One region of the Cytobacillus sp. Bva_UNVM-123 genome, then DNA from elsewhere that is predicted to be linked to it. Evidence: riboswitches for the same ligand, from Rfam matches in the RefSeq annotation. Region 1 holds a riboswitch; each other region holds the start of a gene.
What was found. A riboswitch is a leader RNA that binds a small molecule or an ion and turns the genes downstream of it on or off. The one in region 1 is predicted to bind S-adenosylmethionine.
Positions count from the first base shown of each region.

Region 1 (3,284 bases):
AGCTAGCTGATACGATCGTAAGAGTAGATAAGCTTTCGTTCCGCCAAGCCCATCATGTTGTAAGCTCTACCGTTAAGGAGCTTATGAGAAGCGGAAATAAATCTTTAGAGGCGCTAACACTCGATCTATTAAACAAGCAGTCAGAACAAATTGTTGGAAAAGCTTCATCTTTAACAGAAGCAGAACTAAAGGAATGTCTAAGTCCAGAATACTTTATTCGCATCCGCTCCATCCAAGGTGGCCCAAGTCCATGTAGAATAACAGAAACCATTCAAGATCGTCTTCATGAACAGTCAGACTTGATTAATTGGGTAGATGATAAACAGCTAGTTTTGCGCTCAGCAAAGGAACAAGTAGCGACTATCATTGAAGATTGGACGATCGGCGATGACTAATCAGTCTTTTCATCTTCTTGCTATTGACGGTGGAGGGACGAAGACACAAGCAGTCATTACAGATCAAGAAGGTCTATTAATCGGAGAAGGAAGAGCGGGTGCTTCGAATTATCAAGTTGTTGGGAGAGAAACGGCTGTAGCGACACTTGTTGCTTCGATACGTGAAGCGCTATTGAATACGGGCGTTTTTACAAAAGAGACGGATGATTTGTTTGATAAGACTTTAGCGAATGATAAGCCCATCCATTTCAAAAAAATAGTTTTTGCCCTTGCCGGGATTGATACAACTAATGACGAATCCGTCGTACGTGAGATAGTTATCAAAACTCTTGCTGAGATCGGAATAACATATGAAACACTATTAGTTGAGAATGATTGCTTGTCTGCTTTACTAGGTGCTACCCAAAATAAAGCAGGTGCCCTATTAATCTCTGGAACAGGATCGATCGTTTTTGCACATGATGGCGAAGGGAATTTCTTCCGAACAGGTGGATGGGGCTATCGGGTTGGCGATGAAGGCAGTGGTTATTGGATTGGAAAAGAAGCGATCCGTTCTGTTTTGAAAATGAAGGATGGACGAGAAAAAGAAACGATTTTATTAGCGTTAATCTTGAAGAAATTTGGTTTTGAAAAGGTTGATGATCTTTATAGCTGGGTATATAGTCCAGCCTATAGTGTTGACGATGTAAGCGCCCTAACAACTTCAGTTGAGGAAGCTTATAAAATGGGCGATGAAGTTTGTAAAACCATTTTAGATAGAGCCGCAGCTGAGCTCACCCTTCTATTGGAAGCAACGATTGAGAAGGCTGGAATTGCGCAGAAGGAATTTCAACTCCTCCTTCAGGGCGGGGTCCTTCAAAATAATCACTATGTGAAAGAGAAAGTATTGGATTGCTTACAGAAAGAAGTCGATAAAGTGAGCATTTTACATACTGATGAAAAGCCCATTCGATTTATTATTAAGCGGGGGCTGGCATTGTAAAGGGACGTTACGGTCAGGTTTCTTGTCCAAGTTTAGGTACGTGGAACTTGATCCTTCGTCCCTTCATTTAATTGATCGTTACTCGATCTGAGTTCAGCTTCAGCAATTCCTTCAGCTCATTATAATTATTTCTACTACTTGAACTTCAACCGCTTATGGCGATGATGGGAGGTTTTGGGTCGATTTGGTCATAATGAAATTCCAGTATTGACTTCCACGTTTTTAAAAGATATGATAAAAATAATTTCATAATTGCTAATCTTCTTATCAAGAGAGGTGGAGGGACTGACCCTGTGAAGCCTCGGCAACCAGCATATATTTTGCACGGTGCCAATTTCAGAGGAATATTCAATATTCCGAAGATGAGAAGGTGGAACGGATTCTTTCTTTCATGCTCCTTCCCCTTCTGTCTTTCATGCAGAGGGGGTTTTTGTTTTTCGTTTGGCTCTGTTAAACATGGCTGTTGATTTCCGCTCCAATCAACAGGTGCAAAAATCAACATTATTCTTTAACAAAGCCTTTCGTTAAATACTGTGTTTGCTATAAAAATGCACAGTCCGGTTCATAACCCGCTCTGCACAAGTGGATCATCCATTTATTTTATAGACAAAAAAACAGGAGGAATGAAAAAATGTCAGCCATTCATATTGCATTATTAGGTTACGGAACAGTTGGGAAAGGTGTATATCGTACGATTCAGTCACATCAGGAAAAGCTTCAAGCTCTTTTTGGAAAAGAAGTGAAGGTCGTTGGAATTCTCGTGAAAAATTTAGAAAAGCATCAGCAACCTGATCCAAATGTTCTGTTAACTGATGACTTCGAGAAAATTATTACACTCGAAAAGCTTGATGTTGTTATTGATGCGATTGTCGGCAAAATGCCTTGTTTTACATATTTGACGCAGGCAATAATAAGAGGCTGCCATGTCATAACGGCGAACAAGGAGATGTTTGCCCATTACGGGAAGAACTTGAAGCAATTAGCCGTTGCTCATGGTGTTTCTCTTAGTTTTGAGGCGACGGTTGCGGGCGGAATACCTGTCATCCAGACGCTCAAGCAATTATTAAATGTGAATAATATCGAGAAAATTCAAGGAATCCTTAATGGAACTTCAAATTTTATTTTGACGAAGATGAGAGAAGAAAATGTATCATTTTCGGCAGCCTTAAAGCTGGCACAGGAAAAAGGTTATGCGGAAGCAGACCCGACGAATGATGTGGAAGGCTATGATGCTTTCTATAAAGCGGTCATTTTAAGTGAGGTTGCTTTCGGATTAACCCCAGACTGGGATCAATCTATTAGAGAAGGTATACGAGGAATTACGATTGAGCAAATCGAGGTCTTTACTTCTTTAGGATTTCGCTTTAAACATGTCGCATCGATTGAACGGACGGTTAACGGCATACGTTGCAGTGTGAAACCTGTGCTTGTAAGTGAACAGCATCCTTTTTACCATGTTGAGGGTGTTCAAAATGCTGTTTCCATCGATGGAGATATAGTCGGCAATATTAGTCTTCAAGGGCCGGGAGCAGGCATGTTCCCAACTGCAAGTGCCATTATTGAGGATTTTGTTCATATAAACAGAGATTGTATACCTCCAACCTACCCTGAGCAAAAAATAGTAGAGAACGAAACATCTAGTGTGTCTTATTGGGCGATTGGAGGAGAAGTGAATGCTTCTGTTCTGCCTACTCCCATTGAAGTAATTGAAAGAATACATCCGAACGTTTTAATCGTTCGAGCACCGGAAGAAACTTTGTATGCAGTGCATTTACCGAATGTGCAGGTATATCAAATTGTTGGGGACATTTCTAATTCGCCTCGAGCTTTATTAAAGGCTTAAATGATCGGTAACCTTTCAAGATGATGAAGGGCATCCAGAAATACGCTGAAAGCAAGAACAACGT
Region 1 covers NZ_CM177772.1:4,810,669-4,813,952, forward strand. Annotated here, with positions in the region: gene argH (argininosuccinate lyase) at 1-395, shown strand, start outside; gene KDN24_RS24515 (N-acetylglucosamine kinase) at 388-1,377, shown strand; SAM riboswitch class I at 1,639-1,746, shown strand; gene KDN24_RS24520 (homoserine dehydrogenase family protein) at 2,009-3,220, shown strand.

Region 2 (3,284 bases), 570 kb from region 1:
TGGGGATGAAATTGTGTCAGCATCCAATTTATATGGAGGAACATATAACTTATTTGCGGTAACTCTTCCGAAGTACGGAATTACGGTGAAGTTTGTGAATCCAGACGACCCAGAAAACTTCCGCAAAGCAATTACAGAAAAAACAAAAGCTGTCTATGCTGAAACAATTGGCAATCCAAGCCTTAAAGTACTTGATATTGAAAAGGTTGCCGGAATCGCGCATGAAAATGGGATTCCATTAATAATTGATAATACATTTGCAACTCCTTACTTATGCAGACCAATTGAATATGGTGCAGACATTGTCATTCACTCAGCGACAAAATGGCTTGTTGGTAACGGAACGACTTTAGGTGGTGTAATTGTTGATGGTGGTAAATTCGATTGGAATTCACCGAAGTTCCCAGGATTTGTAGAGCCAGATCCAAGCTACCATAATCTTGTTTATAGTGAAGCTCTCGGTCCTGTCGCCTATATAATTAAGGCTAGAGTTCAATTGCTAAGAGATTTAGGTCCAGCCCTTAGCCCACAAAACGCATTCCAATTTAGTCTCGGACTCGAAACTCTACATGTACGTATTAAGGAGCATGTGGCAAACACGAAGAAAATTGTTGAATATTTAGAGGCGCATCCAGCAGTTGAATGGGTTTTATATCCGGGTCATGATCAATCACCTGATAAGCCGTTAGTAGATAAATATTTGCCTAAAGGGGCAGGATCCATTGTCGTCTTTGGGATTACAGGAGGAAGAGAAGCAGGTGCAAGCTTTATCAATCACCTAGAGCTATGGGCACATGTCGCCAATGTTGGCGATGCAAAGAGCTTAGTCATCCACCCAGCAAGCACAACCCATCAACAATTAGATGCTGAAGGATTAAAAGCAGCTGGAGTTTCAGAAGATTTAATTCGTCTGTCAATTGGAATCGAGCATGTTGAAGATTTAATTGATGATTTAGAACAGGCAATTGAGGCGGCAACAGGGAGAACGTCATTGAAAGTTAATCAATAAAAGCAAATGTAAGCTTTACTCATACGAAATTTTACCATTGACACCTTTTTCATGTCCATGATACGATTGTAAGCATAAATGTTTTATGTATAACAATGTAAAGTGTTAATTGAATATAGTCATGTATGCTCTTATCAAGAGAGGTCGAGGGAAGTGCCCTATGAAGCCCGGCAACCGTCATTAAGTTGAAATGGTGCCAATTCACGCAAAGCATAATAGCTTTGGGAGATGAGAGAAAGGACAATGTATTTGTATGCCTTTCTGCTCATGTCGGAAAGGCTTTTTATATTCCTCTCATAAGAGGGAAAAATAACTGAAATCGTATCGAATCGGATGTTGAAGAAGGTGTATAAATAATGATTTCAATAAAAGATGCCGAAAAAGTGTATTCTTCTAAACAAGGTCAAGTTAAGGCTGTACAAAATGTGAATCTTGAGATTAGTAAAGGGGAAATATTTGGCGTTATCGGGTATAGCGGTGCAGGGAAAAGTACATTAATTCGAATGTTAAATGGACTTGAAATACCAACGAACGGCTCCATTATCGTTGCTGATAAAGAAATCTCAAAAATTAAAGGGGATATGCTGAGAAAGGCTCGACAAGAGATAAGTATGATTTTTCAGCATTTTAACTTACTTTGGTCACGGACGGTAAGGCAAAATATTGCCTTTCCTTTAGAAATTGCAGGAATACCGAAAAAACAAAGAGCACAAAGGGTCGATGAACTTATTAGACTAGTAGGCCTTGAAGGGCGAGAAGATGCTTACCCTTCTCAGCTCAGTGGGGGACAAAAACAAAGAGTTGGGATTGCTAGGGCGCTTGCTAATAATCCGAAGGTATTATTATGTGATGAAGCAACATCAGCTTTAGACCCAGAAACGACGGATTCAATCCTTGAACTATTAGTTAATATTAATAAACAATTAGGTTTAACCATTGTCCTGATCACACATGAAATGCAAGTAATTCGAAAAATATGTCACCGAGTTGCAGTAATGGAGGAAGGAACAATTGTGGAGCTTGGTCCCGTAATCGATGTTTTTAAAAATCCTCAGCAAGATATTACGAAACGATTTGTTCATCAAATAATTGAGCCTCAAGAAACAAAGGATACGATTGATCAAATTCTTAAATTATATCCACATGGGCAAGTCGTACAATTAAGCTTTATTGGAAATTCAGTTGAGCAGCCGTTAATTACACAGCTCATAAGAGATTTTAAGATTACAGTTAATATTCTTCATGGGAAAATAGCACAAACACAAAACGGATCATATGGTTCATTATTCATCCATTTGGACGGAGAAGAAGCAGAGATAAATAGAGCGATTGACTTTATTCATTCTAAGCATGTCGGAGTGGAGGTGATTCCGAATGCTTAATGAATGGTTTCCAAATGTGAAATGGGAGAAAATGTGGGAAGCAACGGTCGAAACACTATATATGACGAGTATTTCAGTCATTGCGACATTTATACTTGGAATTATCTTAGGGTTATTATTATTTTTAACATCAAAAGGAAATATTTTAGAAAACGGAGTAATTAATAAGATTATTAGTGCAATTGTAAATATTTTTAGGTCGATTCCTTTCCTTATTTTAATTGTTCTCTTAATTCCGTTCACTAAACTTCTAGTGGGAACGATGATTGGGGAAAATGCTGCCCTTCCTGCATTAATTGTCGGAGCTGCACCCTTTTATGCACGAATGGTAGAGATTGCGTTAAGGGAAATTGATAAAGGTGTTTTAGAAGCAGCGAAATCGATGGGCGCGAAGACAACAACAATAATATGGAAAGTTCTCTTGCCGGAATCGATGCCAGCCCTCGTATCTGGAATTACCGTAACTGCTATTGCACTAGTTGGTTATACGGCGATGGCAGGTGTTATCGGGGCTGGGGGACTTGGAAGTTTAGCCTTTCTTGAAGGCTTCCAACGAACTAGAACTGATGTCACGTTAGTTTGTACCATTGTCATTTTAATCATAGTATTTATTATCCAATTTATTGGTGATTTTATAACAGCAAAATTAGATAAACGATAAGGAGAGGTCAAAATGAAGAAAAAATGGTTATCCCTTTTATTAACATTTACAGTTATCCTTGTTCTTGCAGCATGTGGAACGGCAAAGGAAAAAGAAAGCAATAATGCGAGTGATGCAGGAAAAGAGGAAGACAAAACAACAGAAGTTACGAAGCTAACGGTTGGAGCTTCAAATGTTCCACACGCTGAAATACTTGAAGAAGCTAAACCACTATTGAAGGAAAAAGGAATTG
Region 2 covers NZ_CM177772.1:4,238,297-4,241,580, reverse strand. Annotated here, with positions in the region: gene KDN24_RS21795 (O-acetylhomoserine aminocarboxypropyltransferase/cysteine synthase family protein) at 1-1,009, shown strand, start outside; SAM riboswitch class I at 1,138-1,244, shown strand; gene KDN24_RS21790 (methionine ABC transporter ATP-binding protein) at 1,366-2,391, shown strand; gene KDN24_RS21785 (methionine ABC transporter permease) at 2,384-3,052, shown strand; gene KDN24_RS21780 (MetQ/NlpA family ABC transporter substrate-binding protein) at 3,065-3,284, shown strand, end outside.
Region 2: it holds a riboswitch for S-adenosylmethionine, as region 1 does, so the genes downstream of both, KDN24_RS21790 (methionine ABC transporter ATP-binding protein) here and KDN24_RS24520 (homoserine dehydrogenase family protein) in region 1, are expected to answer to the same signal.

Region 3 (3,284 bases), 860 kb from region 1:
TAACTGCTGAAGATATTGAAGACATGAAAAGGATCAGCAGAGAATACGCCGAAAAAGCACAATATTACAAATCATTGCAGATTGAGAAATGATTGTGAGTATTGATACTTTCGGGAATAAGTCTGGTAGCTTGTTTCCCGATTTTCATGATCCTCCTGATTTTTGGGAATTAGTCTAGCTTTCTGATTCCCAATTTTCGCGGTGCTCCTGTTTTTCGGGAATTAGTTTGGCTTCTTGATTCCCGATTTTCATGATCCTCCAAATTTTCGGGAATTAGTCCTGCTTTCTGATTCCCGGTTTTCGCGGTGCTACTGATTTTTGGGAATTAGTTTGGCTTCTTGATTCCCGATCTTCACGTTGCTCCTGATTTTCGGGAATTAATTTGGCTTCTTGATTCCCGAAATTAGCGGTGCTACTGATTTTCGGGAATTAGTTTGGCTTTTTGATTCCCGATCTTCACGGTGCTACTGATTTTTGGGAATTAGTTTGGGTTCTTGATTCTCGAAATTAGCGGTGCTGCTGATTTTCGGGAATTAGTCTGGCTTACTGATTCCCGATCTTTGCGGTGCTACTGATTTTTGGGAATTAGTTTGGCTTCTTGATTCCCGATCTTCACGGTACTACTGATTTTTGGGAATTAGTTTGGCTTCTTGATTCTCGAAATTAGCGGTGCTACTGATTTTTGGGAATTAGTTTGGCTTCTTGATTCCCGGTTTTCACGGTGCTACTGATTTTCGGGAATTAGTTCGGCTTTCTGATTCCTGGTTTACGCGACACTCCTTCTTTTTGAGAATTATTCTGGCAACCTAGTTACCTTTATCTTCGCAAGTACTCCTTTTTCCAAGAACTTCGCTTCGCTTCAACATAAAAAATAAGAGCCTCATAAAAATGAAGCCCCCACTTTTTTATTAATCTTATTTTTGTAAAGCAGCCGCCTTCAATGCATCTGCTTTATCAATTTTTTCCCAAGGCAGTTCAATATCCGTGCGGCCAAAGTGACCATAAGCAGCTGTTTGCCTATAAATCGGACGGCGCAAGTTAAGCATATTGATGATGCCTGCTGGACGAAGATCAAAGTTTTTACGAACGACATCAACTAGAATATCTTCTCTCACGACACCTGTTCCAAATGTATCAACAGAAATGGATACTGGTTGAGCAACACCAATTGCATAAGCAAGCTGAACTTCTACTTTATCTGCTAAGCCTGCAGCAACGATGTTTTTCGCCACATAGCGAGCAGCATAGGCAGCAGAACGGTCAACTTTTGTTGGATCTTTCCCAGAGAATGCACCACCGCCATGGCGAGCATATCCACCATACGTATCAACGATGATTTTGCGGCCTGTTAAACCTGCATCTCCTTGTGGTCCACCGATTACGAAACGACCAGTTGGGTTAATAAAATACTTTGTATTTTCATCAATTAGTTCTTGTGGAACAACTGGAGTAATGACATGTTCCTTCAAGTCTCTTTGAATTTGTTCTAAAGTAATTTCTGGATGATGTTGAGTTGAGATAACAATTGTGTCAATGCGAACTGGCTTATTGTTTTCATCATATTCAACGGTAACTTGAGTTTTTCCGTCTGGGCGAAGATATGGAATGATCTCTTCTTTACGCACTTCTGTCAGACGGCGAGCTAACTTATGTGCCATTGAAATGGGAAGAGGCATAAGCTCTTTCGTTTCGTTACAAGCAAAACCAAACATTAATCCTTGGTCTCCTGCACCGATTGCTTCAATTTCCTCATCACTCATTTGACCTTCACGAGATTCTAGTGCTTGGTCAACCCCCATAGCGATATCTACTGATTGCTCATCAATAGATGTTAACACTGCACAAGTTTCAGCATCAAAGCCGTATTTTGCTCGATCATAGCCAATTTCTTTCACTGTTTCACGAACAATTTTTGGAATATCTACATACGTAGATGTAGTGATTTCTCCTGCAACTAGGACAAGACCCGTTGTTACTGACGTTTCTGCAGCTACTCGAGCATTGGCATCCTTAGCTAAAATCGCATCTAAAATTGCATCAGAAATTTGGTCACAAATTTTATCTGGATGACCTTCAGTAACAGATTCAGAAGTAAACAAACGTACGTTTCTTGACATCTGATTTCCTCCTTAGATAGAAATTGAGTAAGATTCCTTTTTAACAAAGCAATCTTGGTTTGATACGGAACTCATTCCCTAAATAATATGAAATAAACATGGAGTTTTTATTATCATATCCGTCAATCTCCTCTTCAGATATCGTAATAAGCAACCCCATAAATTGTGCATTTCAAAAGCCGTCCATCTTTTTTGCAACAAAAAAACCCTTCCATCAATGTGAAAAGGTTGAAAGCAAATCGATTCGCGCCTTTCACTCTTATCGTTCAAGGATCAAAGTCCTTGCGTCAGGTTTAGCACCTTTGCTCTATAAAAATCGTAAAGCAGGTTGCTGGGCTTCATAGGGCCTGTCCCTCCGCCAGCTCGGGATAAGAGAGTATCCGTTCAAGAAATGATCATAACGTATAGTATGAAAGGATGTCAATAAGTTTCTTAAATTAATCGTGTATTTTCTTGTTACTTGCGCATTATAATGAACAACTTCCATCATCGCATTTTTTTCTTAAAAATCGGTGTCTATTTTTAGCAATTCGTTTGTAAATTGGATTCCCAAGTAAATGAGTAAAAGGAAGAAACAAAATCACTCCTCCAATTGCTGTAGCTGGAAAAAGTACGAATAAATACCGGATTGCGTTATAACCTTTCAATACTTTTCCTCTGGAAGTGATAATGTGAAGCTCTCTTCGCAAATCCACCTTATTAAAGGATTCTCCCTCTTCCATTTGTTCATACTCCTGTAGGGAAACCCACTTCACTTGATGAAGCCAATCTAACTTTTGAAAAACTCGTTTTGATTGCTTGCATAATGAGCATGTATTGTCGTATAATGCGAGCGTTTTCATAGAATCAGTCCCGTTCATATGCGATAATATATTTTAACATATTTTCCATCGTGATTATGATATTATATACAAGAAAAAGAAATCCATTTTCTTGATAAAAAAAATCACCATTAGTATAGATTAATCACCTGAATGTGTTATACTATTCACGAGATTATTCATTAGAAAATAAACTGGATAAAGGAAGGTTTTCATCAGATGAATTCTGTAGGGATTTCCAATAAACTAACCGAACTATTAATAGGAAATAATATTCATATTCAATTATCTGTTCCACAGCTAGTTGAAAAAGTTTTGAATCGTAATGAAGGCTCTATCACTTCAA
Region 3 covers NZ_CM177772.1:3,953,183-3,956,466, forward strand. Annotated here, with positions in the region: gene KDN24_RS20300 (gamma carbonic anhydrase) at 1-92, shown strand, start outside; gene metK (methionine adenosyltransferase) at 915-2,117, opposite strand; SAM riboswitch class I at 2,374-2,492, opposite strand; gene KDN24_RS20310 (thiol-disulfide oxidoreductase DCC family protein) at 2,585-2,959, opposite strand; gene pckA (phosphoenolpyruvate carboxykinase (ATP)) at 3,158-3,284, shown strand, end outside.
Region 3: it holds a riboswitch for S-adenosylmethionine, as region 1 does, so the genes downstream of both, metK (methionine adenosyltransferase) here and KDN24_RS24520 (homoserine dehydrogenase family protein) in region 1, are expected to answer to the same signal.